Regions from separate parts of the Mesorhizobium sp. M7A.F.Ca.MR.176.00.0.0 genome, predicted to be linked through region 3. Evidence: predicted binding sites of a transcription regulator. Region 3 holds the regulator's gene; each other region holds the start of a gene.
What was found. The regulator PhoB, encoded in region 3, activates phosphate uptake and scavenging genes when phosphate is short. The targets are predictions, from matches to a motif close to TGTCATNNANCTGTCAT.
Positions count from the first base shown of each region.

Region 1: a site for PhoB is predicted at 4,060-4,076, ahead of EOB59_RS06030 (alkaline phosphatase). Genes of this name have one in related genera too.
Region 2: a site for PhoB is predicted at 2,411-2,427, ahead of EOB59_RS10070 (putative 2-aminoethylphosphonate ABC transporter substrate-binding protein). Genes of this name have one in related genera too.

Region 1 is NZ_RZTC01000010.1:23,834-29,851, forward strand. It holds gene EOB59_RS06005 (GNAT family N-acetyltransferase) at 1-398, shown strand, start outside; gene ppa (inorganic diphosphatase) at 511-1,044, shown strand; gene EOB59_RS06015 (hypothetical protein) at 1,270-1,863, opposite strand; gene EOB59_RS06020 (TetR/AcrR family transcriptional regulator) at 1,909-2,526, opposite strand; gene EOB59_RS06025 (MFS transporter) at 2,601-3,884, shown strand; gene EOB59_RS06030 (alkaline phosphatase) at 4,148-5,722, shown strand; gene EOB59_RS06035 (hypothetical protein) at 5,814-6,018, opposite strand, start outside.
Region 2 is NZ_RZTC01000022.1:800-6,817, forward strand. It holds gene phnY (phosphonoacetaldehyde dehydrogenase) at 1-769, shown strand, start outside; gene EOB59_RS10065 (aspartate aminotransferase family protein) at 842-2,200, shown strand; gene EOB59_RS10070 (putative 2-aminoethylphosphonate ABC transporter substrate-binding protein) at 2,600-3,625, shown strand; gene EOB59_RS10075 (putative 2-aminoethylphosphonate ABC transporter ATP-binding protein) at 3,748-4,881, shown strand; gene EOB59_RS10080 (putative 2-aminoethylphosphonate ABC transporter permease subunit) at 4,865-6,018, shown strand, end outside.
Region 3 is NZ_RZTC01000020.1:17,661-23,678, forward strand. It holds gene pstC (phosphate ABC transporter permease subunit PstC) at 1-232, shown strand, start outside; gene pstA (phosphate ABC transporter permease PstA) at 229-1,545, shown strand; gene pstB (phosphate ABC transporter ATP-binding protein PstB) at 1,563-2,387, shown strand; gene phoU (phosphate signaling complex protein PhoU) at 2,414-3,121, shown strand; gene phoB (phosphate regulon transcriptional regulator PhoB) at 3,138-3,827, shown strand; gene EOB59_RS09550 (ROK family protein) at 3,844-5,091, opposite strand; gene xylF (D-xylose ABC transporter substrate-binding protein) at 5,362-6,018, shown strand, end outside.

The sequences.
Region 1 (6,018 bases), on a different contig from region 3:
ACCGCACCCTGACATCGATGATCAACCGTCGAGGTGCCGACTGGTGGGCGAATGCGATTCGCCGCGCCGCCACTGTTCTGGTGGTCGAGATCGGCGGTAAGATTGCCGGCTATGCGACGATTGGCAAGAACCGCGCCCGTGAACTCAGGCAGCAAGGCGAAATCTACGAATTGTACCTGCGGCCAGAATATCAGGGCATCGGGCTCGGCAGCCGCCTGTTTTCGGCAGCCAAGGCGCGATTGGCCGATCACGGGCTGAAAGGCATGGTCGTGTGGGCGCTGGAAGACAACCAGAACGCACTCGCCTTCTATGCCGGCGCCGGCGGCCGCGATGTAGCCGAGGGCGTCGAGATCTTCGAGCAGAAGGCGCTCAAGAAGGTCGCTTTCGTCTGGGAATGACAGCCCGGCCCTTCGGCCATTGCGTCTCCCGATTTCAGCCAGCACCATTCGCCGCATTGCACCATGACGCGCCGCCCGCTATCGATCGTCCATCGAGAGAGGGATTTAAGCCATGCGCATTGAAGCCATAGCCAGCGGAAAGAACCCGCCTGAGGACGTCAACGTCATCATCGAGGTGCCGATCGGCGGCGAGCCGATCAAGTATGAGATGGACAAGGAAGCCGGCACGCTGTTCGTCGACCGCTTCCTGCACACCTCGATGCGCTACCCCGGCAATTACGGCTTCGTGCCGCACACGCTGTCGGGCGACGGCGATCCGATCGACGTGCTGGTCTGCAACACGCGCGCCCTGGTGCCGGGCTGCGTCATCAACGTCAGGCCGATCGGCGTGCTGATCATGGAAGACAATGCCGGCCAGGATGAGAAGATCATTGCCGTGCCGTCGCCGAAACTGACGCTGCGCTACGAGAACGTCACCGAATACACCCAGCTGCCCGACATCACGCGCCAGCAGGTGCAGCACTTCTTCGAGCACTACAAGGATCTCGAGCCCGGCAAATGGGTCAAGATCGAAGGCTGGCACGATTCCAAATATGCCAAGAAGATGATCGTCGATGCGATCGAGCGGGCCAAGGCGAGCAAGTAGCCCAACTTCGTCATACCAGGGCGGAGCAGCCGCAAAGCGGCGTCGCGGAGACCCTGGTATCCATGCCGTGACGCCAGGCGACGTGTGCGGCGGAACGGAATTCTGCACCGCCGCGGCGGTGTTGATGTCGCGGCATGGATCCTCGGGTCTGCGCTGCGTCGCTACGCTCCTTGCTCCGCCCGTGGATGACGAAGCTACGGGTGCGATGCCCAATCTCCGCCGTGCTCAGTTATCCACCCGGCCGAAAGCCGGCACATTGCCGATGACGGTGCGCCTGTCCTTGCCGCAGGCGAAGGTGCGTGCCTTGTCGTCGGCAAGCTTGCGCGCCTGATCGTTGGCGGTGGGATTGCCGGTGGCCAGCACGAGGCCGACGGTGCAGCCGTCGCGGGCGCCCATCTGGCCGACCTTGGCGACGAGCAGCACCTCGGTCGGCTTTTTCTCGTCCTCGGGATTGCTGATCGAGCGGCGATGGATGGCTGCATACGGCACAGCCTTGTCGCCGGTGGTTTCGATGCGCCATTCGATCTTGGCTCCGGACGAATTGAAACCGGAAAAGCTCTCCCAGACCGTCGTCATGTCGCCGCCGGGGGGAAAGCCGTAGAACAGCGATTCACGGGCATCGTCATAGGCTATCAGTACGGGATAGCCGCGATAGCCCGAACAGGCGAGTTCGGCCCAGTCGCCGTCGCCTTCCTCGGCCTGCGCGTAGGTCACGCAATCCTTTTTCGAATCCAGATCGGTGTAGGCGCTGGAAATGCCGTCGGCTTGCGCAGCCCGACCGAGACCGACCAGAACAAGCGGGATCAGAATGGCACGCATGGCGGTCAATCTCCGTTGCAAGCTGCCGCAGCGTAGCGCCAAACGTTATTTCTTCAAGCTCGCTTCAATCAGCAGGTCCGCGTTGCGGGCGACCGCTTGCGCCGGGCCGCCGAGCCCGAACAGCTGGCCACTGATATAGGCGCCCTCGATCAGCAGCAGCAGGCCGTCGCCGAGCGTGTCAGGGTCTTGCGCGCCCATCGCAACCGCCATGGCGCGCAGGCGGCGGCGCAATTCCTGCTTGTTGGCCTCGCTGACCACACGGGCCGGATGGCTGTGGTCGGGATATTCGACCGCCGCGTTGGTCATGCCGCAGCCGCGATAGTCCGCCACTTGCGTGCGCTTGCCGATGCGGGTCAGGAAAGCCTTGATCTGTGCGCGCGGGTCGCCGGGATGAGCCGCAACCGCCTCGTCGAAACGCTCCCAATATTCAAGATCGTACTGCCTGAGATAGGAGGCGGCCAGTTCATCCTTGGACGGAAAGCTGCGATAGAGGCTGGGCTTGGTGACACCGGCGCGTTTGACGATCTCGTCGACGCCGATCGCTCTGATGCCGCGCCGGTAGAACAGGTCATAGGCCACATCGAGGATCTTTTTGGCGGCTTTCGGCGGCGCCGATGCATGATCGTCGCTGATGGTCAGATCAATATTTTTGTCCGTTGGCATCGTGTGGCTCGATTGACAATGTTACCGATCGGTACGTATACATGCTCCCAACCTGCAACGTACCGGTCAGTAACATGATAACTCAATCCCGCCCATTTGGCCAGCGCTACGCTTTCGTCGTGGTTGGCGTCATCTTCCTTAGCCTGCTGGTCGCGGCCGGCCTGCGGTCCGCGCCCGCCGTCATGATGCTGCCGCTGGAGAACAGTTTCGGCTGGCGGCGCGACATCATCTCGCTGGCCGCCGGTGTCGGCATCCTGCTTTACGGCCTGACAGGGCCATTTGCCGCAGCCCTGATGGAGCGCATCGGGCTTCGCCGCACGCTGCTGGCCTCGCTGGTGGTGATGTCGGGCTCGACCGCGCTCAGCCTGCTGATGACCAAGCCGTGGCATCTGTTCATCACCTGGGGCGTGTTCTCGGGCATTGGTTCCGGTGCTGTCGCCAGCGTGCTCGGCGCGACCATCGTCAACCGGTGGTTCAAGACCAATCGCGGGCTTGTCATGGGATTGATGTCGGCCTCCAGCGCCTCGGGCATGCTGGTGTTCCTGCCGCTGATCGCCGCGCTGGCGCAGTCGGGCGGCTGGCAGCCGGTTGTCATTGCGGTCGCGATCGCGACCGCTGCCCTGATACCGCTGGTCTGGCTGCTGGTGCCGGAGCGGCCGGCATCGATCGGCATGGTGCGCTACGGCGCCGAGGCTGACGACGTGCCGCCCACTCCGCCTGCGTCACAGGGCAATTTTCTGGCGCATACGTTCTCGACGCTGCGCCGTGCCGCCGGCACGCGGGTGTTCTGGTATCTGTTCGCCACCTTCTTCGTCTGCGGCTTCACCACCAACGGGCTGGTCGGCACGCATCTGATCGCGTTCTGCGGCGACATGGGCATCGGCGAAGTGCAGGCCGCCGGCCTGCTGTCGATGATGGGCATCTTCGACCTGATCGGCACGACGTTGTCGGGCTGGCTCACCGACCGCTACGATCCGCGCAAGCTGCTCGGCGTCTATTACGGCATTCGTGGCCTGTCGCTGATCTATCTGCCCTATTCCGGCTTCTCGGCCACCAGCTTGATCATCTTCGCCGTGCTCTACGGCCTCGACTGGATCGCCACCGTGCCGCCGACGCTGCGGCTCGCCAACGAGGCGTTCGGCGACCGCAGCGGGCCGATCGTGTTCGGCTGGATCGTCGCCGGGCACCAGATCGGTGCGGCCGCTGCCGCCGCCTTTGGCGGCACCATGCGCGAATTGCAGGGCAATTACGAACTGGCGTTCCTGATCGCCGGCATGACGGCAATCGCCGCCGCCTGTATCTCGCTGCTGATCAACACCAGCAAGCCGGCGTTCGATCCGGAGCCGCAAGCGGCTTAGGCGCGACGCTAATCTCCCCCCTCGAGGGGAAGATGGCCGCGAAGCGGCCAGAGGGGGTCGGTCCGACTGGGCTCGGCCTCTTGCGATAGAAGGAGGTTAGCGCTCCACGCGCGGCGACCCCCTCTGTCGCCTCTGGCGACATCTCCCCCTCGAGGGGGGAGATTACCCTGTTCATTGTTATCAAACCTTCATCATCCCGAGATGCGCCTGAAACATTGACGCTGGATTTTGGTGGCACCGTTCAAGCCATCCAGGAGACAGCCATGAACAAGCTTTCGATGACCCGCCGCGCTTTCGTCACCTCCGCCGGCGCCGTTGGCCTAGCCGGCGTTTCGAGCCTGGCGCTACCCTATTATTCGCGCGCCAATCAGCGGCCTTCCTTCACCCATGGCGTCCAGTCCGGCGATGTCGACGCCACCAGCGGCGTGGTGTGGACGCGCACCGACCGACCGTCGCGCGTCATGTTCGAGGTATCGTCGACGGAGAATTTTGCCAATGCGACGCGGCTGGCGCCGCTCGATACGTCGCCGGCCAGCGACTACACGGTCAAGCGGCTGCTCACCGACCTCGCTTCAGACCAGGATATCTTCTATCGCATGACATCGGCCGATCTCGCCGACATCAATGCCGTTTCGGAGCCGATCACCGGCCGTTTCAGGACGGCGCCAGCCTCGAAGCGCGACATCCGCTTTGCCTGGTCCGGCGACACCGCCGGCCAGGGCTGGGGCATCGATGAGACCGGCATGAAGACTTACGCCACGATCGGCAAGCACACGCCTGACTTCTTCCTGCATTCGGGCGACACCATCTATGCCGACGGCGCCATGAAGGACGAGGTCGACCTGCCCGGCGGCGGCAAGTGGAAGAACGTCGTGCTGATCGACGGCAAGCGCAAGGTCGCCGAAACGCTGGACGAGTACCGGGACCAGTGGAAATACAACATGATGGACAGGAGCGTGCTCGGCCTGAGCGCCATCTGCCCGACCTTCTACCAGTGGGACGACCATGAAGTGCTGAACAACTGGTCAGATTCGAAGGACCTCAGCGCCGACAACCGCTACACGGAAAAATCCATCCACGTGCTGGCGGCCCGCGCGGCGCGGGCTTTCCACGAGATGACGACGATCCGCTACGAACCTTCCGAGCCCGGCCGCGTCTATCGCAAGATCGCTTATGGGCCGCTGCTCGACGTGTTCTTCCTCGACATGCGCTCCTATCGCGGCCCCAATGGTCCCGACATGCAGGATGAGATGACGCCGCAATCGCGCATGCTCGGCGAACAGCAGACGAAATGGCTGAAGCGCGAACTGGCGAATTCGAAGGCGACCTGGAAAATCATCGCCGCCGACATGCCGCTCGGCCTCGTCGTCTGGGACGACGGCACCAAGAAGGTTGGCGCCGAAGCGGTCAGCAATGGCGACAATGGCTTGCCAAAAGGGCGCGAGCTCGAGATCGCCGACCTGCTGCGCTTCATAAAGAATGCCGGCATCAGCAACACCGTCTGGCTCACCGCAGATGTGCATTACACGGCCGCGCATTATTACAACCCGGACAAGGCGCAGTTCCAGGAGTTCAATCCGTTCTGGGAATTCGTCTCGGGTCCGATCCATGCCGGCACGTTCGGTCCCAACGATTTCGACATGACGTTCGGTCCGGAGCTGAAGTTCATCAAGGCGCCGACCGCCGAACAGGGACAGAACCTGCCGCCCTCGGCCGGGCTGCAATTCTTCGGGCTCGTCGATATTTCAGGCGCCAGCGAGCAGATGACGGTGCGGCTGATGGATCGCGACGACAACGAACTCTACAAGGTGACGCTCGACCCGGTGCGGTCGGCGTAAGCGCGCTTCTCAACCCTCCCCCTTGTGGGGAAGGTCGGCGGCGGCTTCGCAAAGCGAAGCTGGCGAGACGGGGCGGGGGGTGAAGCGCTGACTAGTCCGGGTAGCAGACCATGGGAATATTCGGCCAGACGGCGCTGTCGCAGTTGGCGGCGTCCTGCCGCTGCTTGAAGGAGGCGCTGACCGGGCCGGTCACCATCGGGTCGACGCCGTCCGGTGCGTCGGCGAAAATCTGCTCGGCCGACTGTGCCTCTGACGGCAAGGCAGGCCGTGATTCCTTCATCGTCGCGGCCGACTGT
Region 2 (6,018 bases), on a different contig from region 3:
CACTTTCACCGGCGGCGTGCCGGTCGGCAAGATGATCGCCCGCACCGCCGGCTACAAGCGCCAGGTGCTGGAACTCGGCGGCAACGACCCGCTGATCATCCTCAACGATCTCTCCGACGAGGATCTGGCCAGGGCAGCCGATCTGGCCGTCGCCGGCGCGACAAAGAACTCCGGCCAGCGCTGCACCGCGGTCAAGCGCATCCTGGTTCAGGAAAGCGTCGCCGACCGCTTCGTGCCGCTGGTGCTGGAGCGGGCGAAAAAAATCCGCTTCGGCGATCCGATGGACCGCTCGACCGACCTTGGCACCGTCGTGCACGAGAAGGCGGCGGCGCTGTTCGAAGCCCGCGTCCACATGGCCGCCGAGCAGGGCGCCGAAATCCTCTACAATCCGGGTCGTCAGGGCGCGTTGCTGCCGCCGATCGTCGTCGATCGCGTTCCTCACACATCCGAATTGGTGATGGAGGAGACGTTCGGCCCGATCATCCCGATCGTTCGCGCGCCGGACGACGATGATGCGCTGATCGCACTGTCCAACTCGACCGCCTTCGGCCTGTCGTCGGGCGTCTGCACCAACTCTTTTCCGCGCATGCAGAAATACATCGCCGGCCTTCAGGTCGGCACCGTCAACATCTGGGAAGTGCCGGGCTACCGCATCGAGATGTCGCCCTTCGGCGGCATCAAGGATTCGGGCAATGGCTACAAGGAAGGCGTCATCGAGGCGATGAAGAGCTACACCAATGTGAAGACATTTTCGCTGCCCTGGTCCTGACCGGGCGGCATTGACGGATAAGACAACCGAGGGAGCGTTCGCCGCTCCCTCATTCGCGTTTCGGAGACCATGATGGCCGCGATCAAAGAGCTTGTGCACACCGAAGGCGATTCCAACACCACAGCGGCTCGCGGCCGATGGGATGCCGGGCAGGACGATCCGCGGATCCGCGGCTTGCTCGATCGCGACGCGGCTGCCTTCATGCACCAGAGTCTGTCCAGCCCCTGCCTTTCGACCATCGCGAAGGCGCAAGGCATCTGGATCGAGGACACCGCTGGCCGCCGCTTCATGGATTTCCACGGCAACAGCGTGCATCACCTCGGCTACGGCCATCCAAGGCTGGTCACGGCGATCAAAAAGCAGCTCGATGAGCTCTGCTTTGCGCCGCGCCGCTTTACCTGCGAGCCCGCCGTCGAGCTGGCGGAGAAGCTGGCGGCATTGGCGCCCGGCGATCTCGGCAAGGTGCTGTTCACCACCGGTGGTTCGGATGCCATCGAGGTCGCGCTGAAGATCGCCCGCGCCGCGACCGGCCGCTTCAAGACGGTGTCGTTCTGGGATGCGTTCCACGGGGCCGGCTTCGGCGCTGCAAGCGTCGGCGGCGAGGCGACCTTCCGCTCGCACATATCAGGCCCGATGATGACCGGCACCGAGCACGTCGCACCCTGGGACGGCTATCGCTGTCCCTATGGCCACGATTCCCTCGAAACCTCGGGGCTCGCTTGCGCCAACATGATCGCCTATGTGCTCGGCCGCGAACAGGACGTGGCGGCGGTCGTCGCAGAACCGATGCGGGCGACGCCCAACCCGCCGCCGCCCGGTTTCTGGAAGCGGGTTCGCGAAGCCTGCGACCGGCACGGCACGCTGCTGATCTTCGACGAGATCCCGACCGGGCTGGGCAAGACGGGAAAATTCTTCGCCCACGAGCATGATGATGTGACGCCCGACATCGTCGTCCTCGGCAAGTCGCTCGGCGGCGGCATCCTGCCGATCGCCGCCGTCATCGCGCGCCGCGACCTCGACGTCACCGGTGGCTTCGCGATCGGCCACTACACCCACGAGAAGAACCCGGTGACGACCCGCGCCGCACTGACGACGATCGACATCATCCTGGAGGAAGGATTGGTCGAACGCGCGGCCGAACTTGGCCGGCACATGCTGGAGCGTATGCAGCACCTGATGGCGCGCTCGCCCCATGTCGGCGACGTCAGGGGCAGGGGACTGATGGTCGGCGTCGAGCTCGTCGAGGATCGCGATACGCGCGAGCCGGCGCGCGATCTCGCCGAACGCGTCTTCTATGCTTGCCTGGGGCAGGGGCTGAGCTTCAAGGTCAGCCAGGGCAATGTGCTGACGCTGTCGCCGCCGCTGGTCATTTCGAAAGCTGATCTCGATCGTGCGCTCGACATCCTCGAGACCGCCGTGCTGGCGGCCTGACCATGAAGGCCGTGCGCACCGACCGCGAGCTCGCATGCCCCGGCATCGACGCGGGCTTACGGGCAAGGGGCGTCGATCTGGTGGTGACTGTCCGCTCGTCCGACCCGCGTTTGCGGGCACAGACAACGGGCGTTTCGTTCGGCTGACCATAACCGTCTCCGTTGCCAATCGTGGGCTTTCGCAGCGCGAAATCGCGGCCGCAACAGGTATGCGACAGTTCCATGACAACTATCAGGAGAAGTTTGCCTGTCATAAAATAAATAGATTTTACTTATCGATCACCAATCCCCAGAGTTGACCCAACGACGACATTCACAAGCGCTACAGGGTCGCAAGGTCCACCGGCGAGATCGTCACAGTGCATCGCAGAATGTGCCAACAATCAAAGGGGAACTGAGCATGAAATCGCGCAACGCAACTATCGCAATGGCCTTCGCCGCGGCATTGATGTCATCCGCCGCCTTTGCCGAAACCTCCGAACTGACAGTCTATACCGCCATTGAAGCCGAAGATCTCGCCCGCTACGCCGAGACTTTCACAAAGAGCCATCCCGACATCAAACTGAACTTTGTCCGCGACTCCACGGGTGTCGTTACCGCCAAGCTGTTGGCCGAAAAGGACAATCCGCAGGCCGACGTTGTCTGGGGCCTTGCCGCTACATCGCTTCTGGTGCTGAAGACCGAAGGCATGCTTGAGCCCTACGCGCCAAAAGGCGTCGAATTGCTCAAGCCGAAGTTTGTCGACAAGGACACGCCACCGGCCTGGGTTGGCATGGACGCCTGGGCGGCTTCGATCTGCTTCAACACCGTGGAGGGCAAAAAGCTTGGCCTCACCGAGCCGACCAGCTGGAAAGATCTTACCAAGCCGGAATACAAGGGTCACATCGTGATGCCGAACCCGGCCTCGTCCGGCACCGGCTTCCTCGATGTATCGAGCTGGCTGCAGTTGTTCGGCGAGAAGGATGGTTGGGCCTATATGGACGCCCTGCATCAGAATATTGATGCCTACACGCATTCTGGTTCGAAGCCGTGCAAAATGGCCGCCGCCGGTGAAACCGTAATCGGCATCTCGTTCGAGTTCCGCGCCGCGAAATCGAAGAAGGAGGGCGCCCCCCTCGATATCGTCATCCCGTCCGAAGGCATCGGCTGGGACATGGAGGCATCCGCGATCGTTGCGGGAACGAAAAATCTCGAAGCCGCCAAAACGCTGCTCGACTGGTCGATCAGCAAGGAGGCCAACGAGATGTACAATGTAGGTTATGCGGTTCTGGCTATGCCGAATGTCGCCAAGCCGGTCGAATTCCTGCCCGCAGATATCGAGTCCAAGATGATCGATAATGACTTCGAGTGGGCGGCCAACCACCGCAAGGCCATTCTCGACGAGTGGACGAAGCGCTACGACGCCAAGTCTGAGCCCAAGAGCTAGACGCAGAGCATTTCGACAGGGCGCCGTCAGAGCGGCGCCCTTCTCGTAACTCTTCCCGGATGGTCAAAATGAGACACGAACCCGTCGCTGATCTATCGGCAACGCTGGCCGAGGTGCATCCCATGACCGCTGCCGGCAACACGGCTTACCTGCGGATCGAACATCTCTGGAAGGCCTTCGGCGAGTTCCATGCGCTGAAGGACATCTCGCTCGACATCAACGAAGGCGAATTCATCTGCTTTCTCGGCCCTTCGGGTTGCGGCAAGACCACGCTGCTGCGCGCCGTCGCCGGCCTCGACCTGCAGACCAGAGGCGTCGTCCGCCAGGGGGGCACGGATATCTCAACGCTGCCGCCGTCAAAACGCGACTACGGCATCGTGTTTCAGTCCTACGCGCTGTTTCCCAATCTGACGATTGAAAGGAACATCGCCTTTGGCCTGGAAAACACCAAACGGCCGCGCGCCGAGATCGATGCCCGCGTCAAGGAATTGCTCATGCTGGTCGGCTTGCCCGATCAGGCGAAGAAATACCCAGCGCAGCTTTCCGGCGGGCAGCAGCAGCGCATCGCGCTCGCCCGGGCCATCGCCACCTCGCCCGGCCTGCTTCTGCTCGACGAGCCGCTGTCGGCGCTCGACGCCAAGGTGCGTGTGCACTTGCGCCACGAGATCAAGGGGCTGCAGCGCAAGCTCGGCGTCACCACGATCATGGTTACGCACGACCAGGAAGAAGCATTGTCGTTGGCCGACCGCATTGTAGTCATGAACCATGGCGTCATCGAGCAGGTCGGCAGCCCGACTGAAATCTATCGCCATCCCAGGACGCTGTTCGTCGCCGATTTCATCGGCGAGACCAACAAGTTCGATGCGACGGTAGGAGCAGATTCGGTAGGCTTCGGGACGAAGGCTTTCAGATGCGCGCCGCACAGCTTTGCGAACGGCGAAGCAGTCGTCGCCGCCATTCGGCCGGAAGACGTGATTCCACACGGGCCGGGCTCGCGCTCGCCTGGAGCACCCGATGTGGTGAAGACTTCGGAAAACCTGATCGAAGTGACCGTCGGTGAAATGGAATTCCTGGGTTCGTTCTGGCGCACCCGGCTGCGCGGCGGAGAGCTTGGAGACGAGATTCTGATCGCCGATTTCTCGGTCAACGCCACGCGGCGTCTCGGCCTCGCCGAAGGCGGAGCGCTAACGGTGGAACTGCCCGCCGACCGACTGCTTGTCTTCCCGCAAGGAGAGCGCCATGGCGGCGGCAACTGATATCCTGATGCCGTCCGGTCGGGCACTCCGACAGTCGCTCGACAAGGACGAGTTGATCAAGCGCGGCCTGCTGGTCGTCATCTCGTTCTATCTGGTCCTGTCGCTGGCAGCCCCGCTCTACGTGATGCTGTCGAAATCGTTCTCGACCTACAGCTTCGATCTTGGCGCGTTCGAATTCCAGGTCAGCGACAAGCTCGGCAATTTCGGCGAGCCAGTGACGGCCGCCGCTCTGAACGAGAAACTCGCCGCGGTCCCGCCAGAAAAGCTTGCGACCAGTTCCGATGGTCGGTTGCCGGCCACCAGCTTCTTTCCGGATTTCAGTTTCCGCAGCCCGGTCAAATACAAGGTCCGCGGCACGACCGATGACGCTTATTTCCTGATCGGCACGCAACTCCACCGCGGCACCGAATGGCAGGAAGTCGATTCGAACACCTTTCGGCGCATTATGCTGAGGCCCGCGCGCGAGCTTGGGTTGGACAACTACACAACCTACTTCTCGACGCCAACGCTGTTCCGCTCGATCCAGAACTCCTTCCTGATCGCGCTGATCAGCACCATCATCACGGTCGGCATAGCCTTCGGCTTCGCCTACGCTTTGAACCGAAGCAAGATGCGCTTCAAGGGCCTATTCAGGCTCATCGCCATGGCTCCCATCCTGGTGCCGTCGCTACTGCCCGGCATCGCCCTCATCTATCTGTTCGGCAACCAGGGCCTGTTGAAAAGCCTGCTTGGCGGCATATCGATCTACGGTCCGTTGGGGATTGTCGTCGGCTCGATATTCTTCACCTTTCCCCATGCTCTGATCATTGTCTCGACGGCACTGGCGATCTCCGACCAGCGCCAATATGAAGCCGCCGCTTCGCTGCGCGCCAGCAAGTGGCGGACGTTCTGGGTCGTTACCATTCCGGGCGCGCGCTACGGTTTGATCTCCGCGGCGTTTGTCGTGTTTACGCTCGTCATCACCGATTTCGGCTTGCCGAAGGTCATCGGCGGCCAGTTCAACGTGCTCGCCGTCGATATCTACAAGCAAGTGATTGGTCAGCAGAATTTCGAGATGGGGGCGGTGGTCTCGGTCATCTTGCTGATCCCGGCCATCGCCGCCTTCGTCGTCGACCGCCTGGTCCAGCGCAGGCAGGT
Region 3 (6,018 bases):
GATGATTGTCGTGCTGGCGGCGGGCGTCGCCGCCAACCTCACCGTCAACCCGTTCGAGGCGATGACGACCATCACCGTCAAGATCGTCAACCAGCTCACCGGCGACCTCGAGTTCAATTCGCCGCAGACGCTGGTCGCCTTCGCACTCGGCCTGACGCTGTTCGCGCTGACGTTGGTGATGAACATCGTCGCGCTCTACATCGTGCGCAAATATCGGGAGCAGTACGAATGACCGACATTTCCATGGATACGATGGTCAGGGCGGCGGCCCATCCGCGCCGCGACATCGGCCTGAAGGCCCGTTACGCCGCCGAACGCCGTTTCCGCATCTATGGCGTCGTGGCGATTTCCGTAGGCCTGGCGTTCCTGGCAATCATGCTGATCACCATCGTCTCGAAAGGCTACACCGCCTTCTGGCAGACGACGGTATCACTGCCGATCTCGTTCGACGAGAAGGTGATCGATCCTTCCGGCAAGCGTGCAACCGATCCGAGCGTTCTGATCAAGGCAAATTATCCCAGGCTCGCCGAAAACGCGCTTGTGGCCAAGCTCGGCATCTCTCCTGATGACAAGCCGATGATCCAGAAGCTCAAGGGCTTCCTGTCGGAAGGCGCCCGCGTCCAGTTGCGCGACATCGTTGCCGCCGATCCGTCCGTGATCGGCACGACACGCAACGTCAACATCCTCGCCGCCGCCAATCTCGACTCGGCTTTCAAGGGCCAGATCGACCTCAGTGTCGAGGAAGCGCGACGCAAGGTCTCGGACCAGCAGATCACCTGGATGAACAAGCTCAAGGCCGAGGGCGCGATGGCCGAGCACTTCAACAGCGGCCTGTTCACCTACGGCGCCTCCAGCCGCCCGGAAACCTCGGGCATGGGCGTGGCGATCATCGGCTCGTTTTATATGATGGTAATCGTGTTGCTCCTGGCGCTGCCGATCGGCGTCGCCGCCTCCATCTATATGGAGGAGTTTGCCAAGAAGAACCGTTTCACCGACCTTATCGAGGTCAACATCAACAATCTGGCAGCGGTGCCGTCAATCGTCTTCGGCTTGCTCGGCCTCGCGGTGTTCATCAATTTCCTGGGCATGCCGCGCTCCGCCGCTTTCGTCGGCGGCCTGGTGCTGACACTGATGACGCTGCCGACGATCATCATCGCGACGCGCGCTGCACTTGCCGCGGTGCCGCCGTCGATCCGCTCGGCGGCTCTCGGTCTTGGCGCCTCCAAGATGCAGATGGTGTTCCAGCACATCCTGCCGCTTGCCGCACCCGGCATCCTCACCGGCACCATCATCGGTCTAGCGCGTGCGCTCGGTGAAACCGCGCCCCTGCTGCTAATCGGCATGGTCGCCTTCGTCGCCGATCCACCGACGACGCCTTTCGATCCGGCCACCGCGCTGCCGGTGCAGATCTATATGTGGGCGAACGAGGCCGAGCGCGCCTTCGTCGAGCGCATGTCGGGCGCGATCATCATCCTGCTCGTCTTCCTCATGGCCATGAACATCACCGCGATCGTGCTTCGGCGTCGGTTCGAGCGGCGCTGGTAGAAAAAAGGCATTTTGGTATGAACATCATGACCGAACAGTCCCTTGAAAATGCAGTGGGCGATAAGATGAACGCCAAGTCGAACGAAGTGATCAAAATGCGCGGCGACAAGGTCGGCGTGTTCTATGGCGAGAAGCAGGCGCTGTTCGATGTCAATCTCGACGTCCGCCTGAATCAGGTGACGGCGCTGATCGGCCCCTCCGGCTGCGGCAAGTCGACCTTCCTGCGTTGCCTCAACCGCATGAACGACACCATCGATTCCGCGCGGGTAACCGGCAAGATAACGCTCGACGAAGAAGACATCTACGACAAGAACATCGATGTCGTTGAACTCAGGGCGCGCGTCGGCATGGTGTTTCAGAAACCCAATCCGTTCCCCAAGTCGATCTACGAGAACGTCGCCTATGGCCCGCGCATCCACGGATTGGCCAAGCGCAAGGCCGACATGGATCAGATCGTCGAGTCGAGCTTGAAGAAGGCGGCGATCTGGAACGAGGTGAAGGACCGTTTGCAGGAACCTGGCACGGGTCTTTCCGGTGGCCAGCAGCAGCGTCTGTGCATTGCACGCGCCATCGCCGTGTCACCCGAGGTGATCCTGATGGACGAACCGTGTTCGGCGCTCGACCCGATCGCCACTGCTCGCGTCGAGGAACTGATCGACGAACTGCGCCAGAACTATACGATCGTCATCGTCACCCATTCGATGCAGCAGGCAGCGCGCGTGTCGCAGCGCACCGCGATGTTCCATCTAGGCTATCTGGTCGAGGAGGGCGCCACCGACAAGATGTTCACCACCCCCGACGACAAACGCACCCAGGACTACATCACCGGCCGGTTCGGCTGAGCTCAGGCATATGAGGGACGAAGATCATGGGTGAACATACCGTTGCATCTTTCGATGAGGATCTGGAGCAGATCAGCCAGCTGATCCGCGACATGGGCGATCTCGCCCGCTCGATGGTCAGTGGCTCGACCAAGGCTTTGCTCAATTCGGACAATGCGCTGGCGCAGCGCGTGGTTTCCGACGATGCCATCATGGATGCCCGCCAGCGCGAGCTGGACGATCGCGCCATCACGCTGATCGCCAAGCGCCAGCCAATGGCCAACGATCTGCGTGCGGTGGTCGGTTCGATCCGCATGGCCGGCGACCTCGAGCGCATCGGCGACCTTGCCAAGAACATCGCCAAGCGCGTCGGCACTGTCGGGCTGAGCGTCACGCCGCACGATCTTTCGCATTCGATCGACGCGATGGCGCAGCTGGTGCTGATCCAGGTGCAGGGGGTCGTCGACGAGTATGCCGCCGCTGACGCGGCAGCGCTTGCCACGCTCAGAAACAATGATGAACGCATCGACGTCAAATACACCTCGGTGTTCCGCGAGCTGCTGACCTACATGATGGAAGATCCCCGCAACATCACGGCGTGCACGCACCTGTTGTTTTGCGCCAAGAACCTCGAGCGGATCGGCGACCACGTGACCAACATCGCCGAAAATGCCTACTATGTTTTGACCGGCACGCAGCTGCCAGCCAATCGTCCGAAGCAGGACGAGACGGCAATGTCCGCGCCAGCGGCATAACAGGGGTGACCAGCCGATGATCGCACCACGCATCATGGTGGTGGAGGATGAGGAGCCGCTAGGCGTGCTGCTCCGCTACAATCTTGAATCCGAAGGTTACCAGGTCGAGGTGGTGACGCGCGGCGATGAGGCCGAAATCCGGCTGCAGGAGAACGTTCCCGATCTTCTGGTGCTCGACTGGATGGTGCCTGCGGTTTCGGGCATCGAACTCTGCCGGCGCCTGCGAATGCGTCCCGAGACCGAGCGGCTGCCGATCATCATGCTGACCGCGCGAGGCGAGGAAAGCGACCGCGTGCGCGGCCTGTCGACCGGCGCCGACGACTATCTGGTCAAGCCCTTCTCGACGCCAGAGTTCATGGCCAGGGTCAAGGCGCTGCTGCGCCGGGCCAAGCCGGAAGTGCTGTCCAGCGTGCTAAAGGTCGGCGATATCGTGCTCGATCGCGAGTCGCACCGTGTCTATCGCAAGAAGAGCGAGATCCGGCTTGGGCCGACGGAATTCCGCCTGCTCGAATTCATGATGCGCCATCCAGGCCGCGTGTTCTCGCGCAGCCAGCTGCTCGACAATGTCTGGGGCGAGACGATCTACATCGACGAGCGCACGGTCGACGTGCATGTCGGCCGGCTGCGCAAGGCGGTCAACAATGGCCGTATGCCTGATGTCATCCGCACGATCCGTGGGGCCGGATACGCCATCCGAGAGGACTGAACTCCCTCGTTTGAACTCACGCCACGTTCTTGCCGCCGAAACCGGATCTCGCCTGCACGCCCGGCGCAAAAATCTCCTGATCGACGAAGATCAGCGCCCGCATGGCGCAGCCCTCGCGGATCAGCGGCAGTTCGTTCGGCTCGGTGTCGAAGGAAATCGATTTGGAATGCTGGCCGCCGGCGGTCTGGGCAATCGCTTGCCGCAATGCCGGCTCGATCAGGTCGAAGGCGGCGGCGCTGACACCGACCATGGCGACCGGCGCCGGATCGATCAGCGCGAACAGGCTGCCGAGGCCGTAGCCGAGCGCTTCGCCGGCCTTGCGATAGGCTTCCCGTTCGGGTCCGTCACCTTCGCGGGCCGCGGCAGCCAGGGCGCGCATGTCGGCGTCGCTGACATCGGCAACGGGTTCTGCATCCTCGCCCATCTGCCTGGCGTTGCGCCAGATGGCGTAATTGCCCGCATAGGCTTCGACGCAGCCGCGCCGTCCGCAGCGACATAGCGCGCCGTTCGGCCGATGGATCATGTGGCCGAATTCGCCGCCCGAAGAATGGGTGCCGGTGAACAATTCGCCCTTCAGCACCAGTCCCATGCCGATGCCGTGCGACAAAAGGATAGCGATGAAATCGTCGCGGTAACGATCGGGGTCGCGCCAGCGCAGCGCCACCGCCATCATGTTGCAGTCGTTCTCCATTATGGCAGGGATGCCGAACTGGTCTTCGAATATGTCAGCGAAGGCGATGTCGGTGTGCGGCGTGATCGGCGACCACAGCATGGCGCGGGCACGGGTGTCGGTGATGCCCTGGATGGCCAGCGCGATGCGGGCGATGCTGCGCACGTCCAGGTCGGGATCTGCCAGGCGGCGCCGCACGATGGCCGTGCATTCCCCGATCAGCGACTCGCGCGACATCGTCAGCGTGTCCAGCCGGCGCTGTTCCTCGGATATTACCTGGCCGGCATAGTCGATGACGGCGACGGAGAGGAAGTTCAGCGACAGCACCACGGTCATTACCGCGGCCGCTTCCGGATTGAGACTGAGGCCGACCTGCGGCCGGCCGCGTTTGAGTGAGCCGGCCTCGCTCGGCTTGCTTTCGGTCAGGATGCCTTCGACGATCAGGTCCGCTGAAATCGCCGAGATGGTCGAATGGCTGAGGCTTGTGGTCGCGGCGATCTCGGTTCGCGACGGCTGTCCGGCGCGGCGCACTGCCGCGATCACCATGGCGCGGTTGCGGCGGCGCAGATCGTCGTGGCGGATTCCGACCGACATGTTCTTTCATATCCTCCCGGTCGCTGCGGTTCCTCCTGCCCCTGGAACGCTGTCGGTGACGCCGGTAAATACTGGCAGAAGCTGCAGGCCGTGTCATTTATTTATTCCGAGACTCGAAAAAAACTCGAAATGACATCAAAATCCATCAGAATCGATGTTGACAGCGTTCGGGCGTTGGCCCAGTATTTTTTCGAGGCTCGAAAAAATAGAGCCTCTGTGCCGGCCCTCGGGTCAGTTTGGTCGCGCCATACGCGGCGCAGGGAGGATAATATGAAAAGATTCACGGCCGCCATCCTGGCGGGTGCCGCCATGTCGCTGACGCTCGCGTCTGTCGCGCAGGCGAAGGACAAGGTCGTCGGCGTTTCGTGGTCCAACTTCCAGGAAGAACGCTGGAAGACCGACGAAGCCGCCATGAAGACGGCGATCGAGGCCGCTGGCGACAAGTACATCTCCGCCGATGCGCAGTCCAATCCCGGCAAGCAGCTTACCGATGTCGAAAGCCTGATCTCGCAGGGCGCCAATTCCCTGATCATCCTGGCGCAGGACGCTTCGGCCATCGGCCCGGCCGTGCAGAAGGCGCTGGACGAAGGCATTCCGGTCGTCGGCTATGACCGGCTGATCGAGAACAAGGACGTCTTCTATCTGACCTTCGACAACAAGGAAGTCGGCCGCATGCAGGCCCGCGAAGTGTTCAAGGTCAAGCCGGAAGGCAACTACGTCTTCATCAAGGGCTCCGGTGCCGATCCCAATGCCGACTTCCTGTTCTCGGGCTCGATGGAAGTGCTCAAGGAAGCCATCGACAGCGGCAAGATCAAGAATGTCGGCGAAGCCTACACGGATGGCTGGCTGCCCGCCAACGCCCAGAAGAACATGGAGCAGTTCCTGACCGCCAACGACAACAAGGTCGACGCGGTGGTCGCGGCCAAT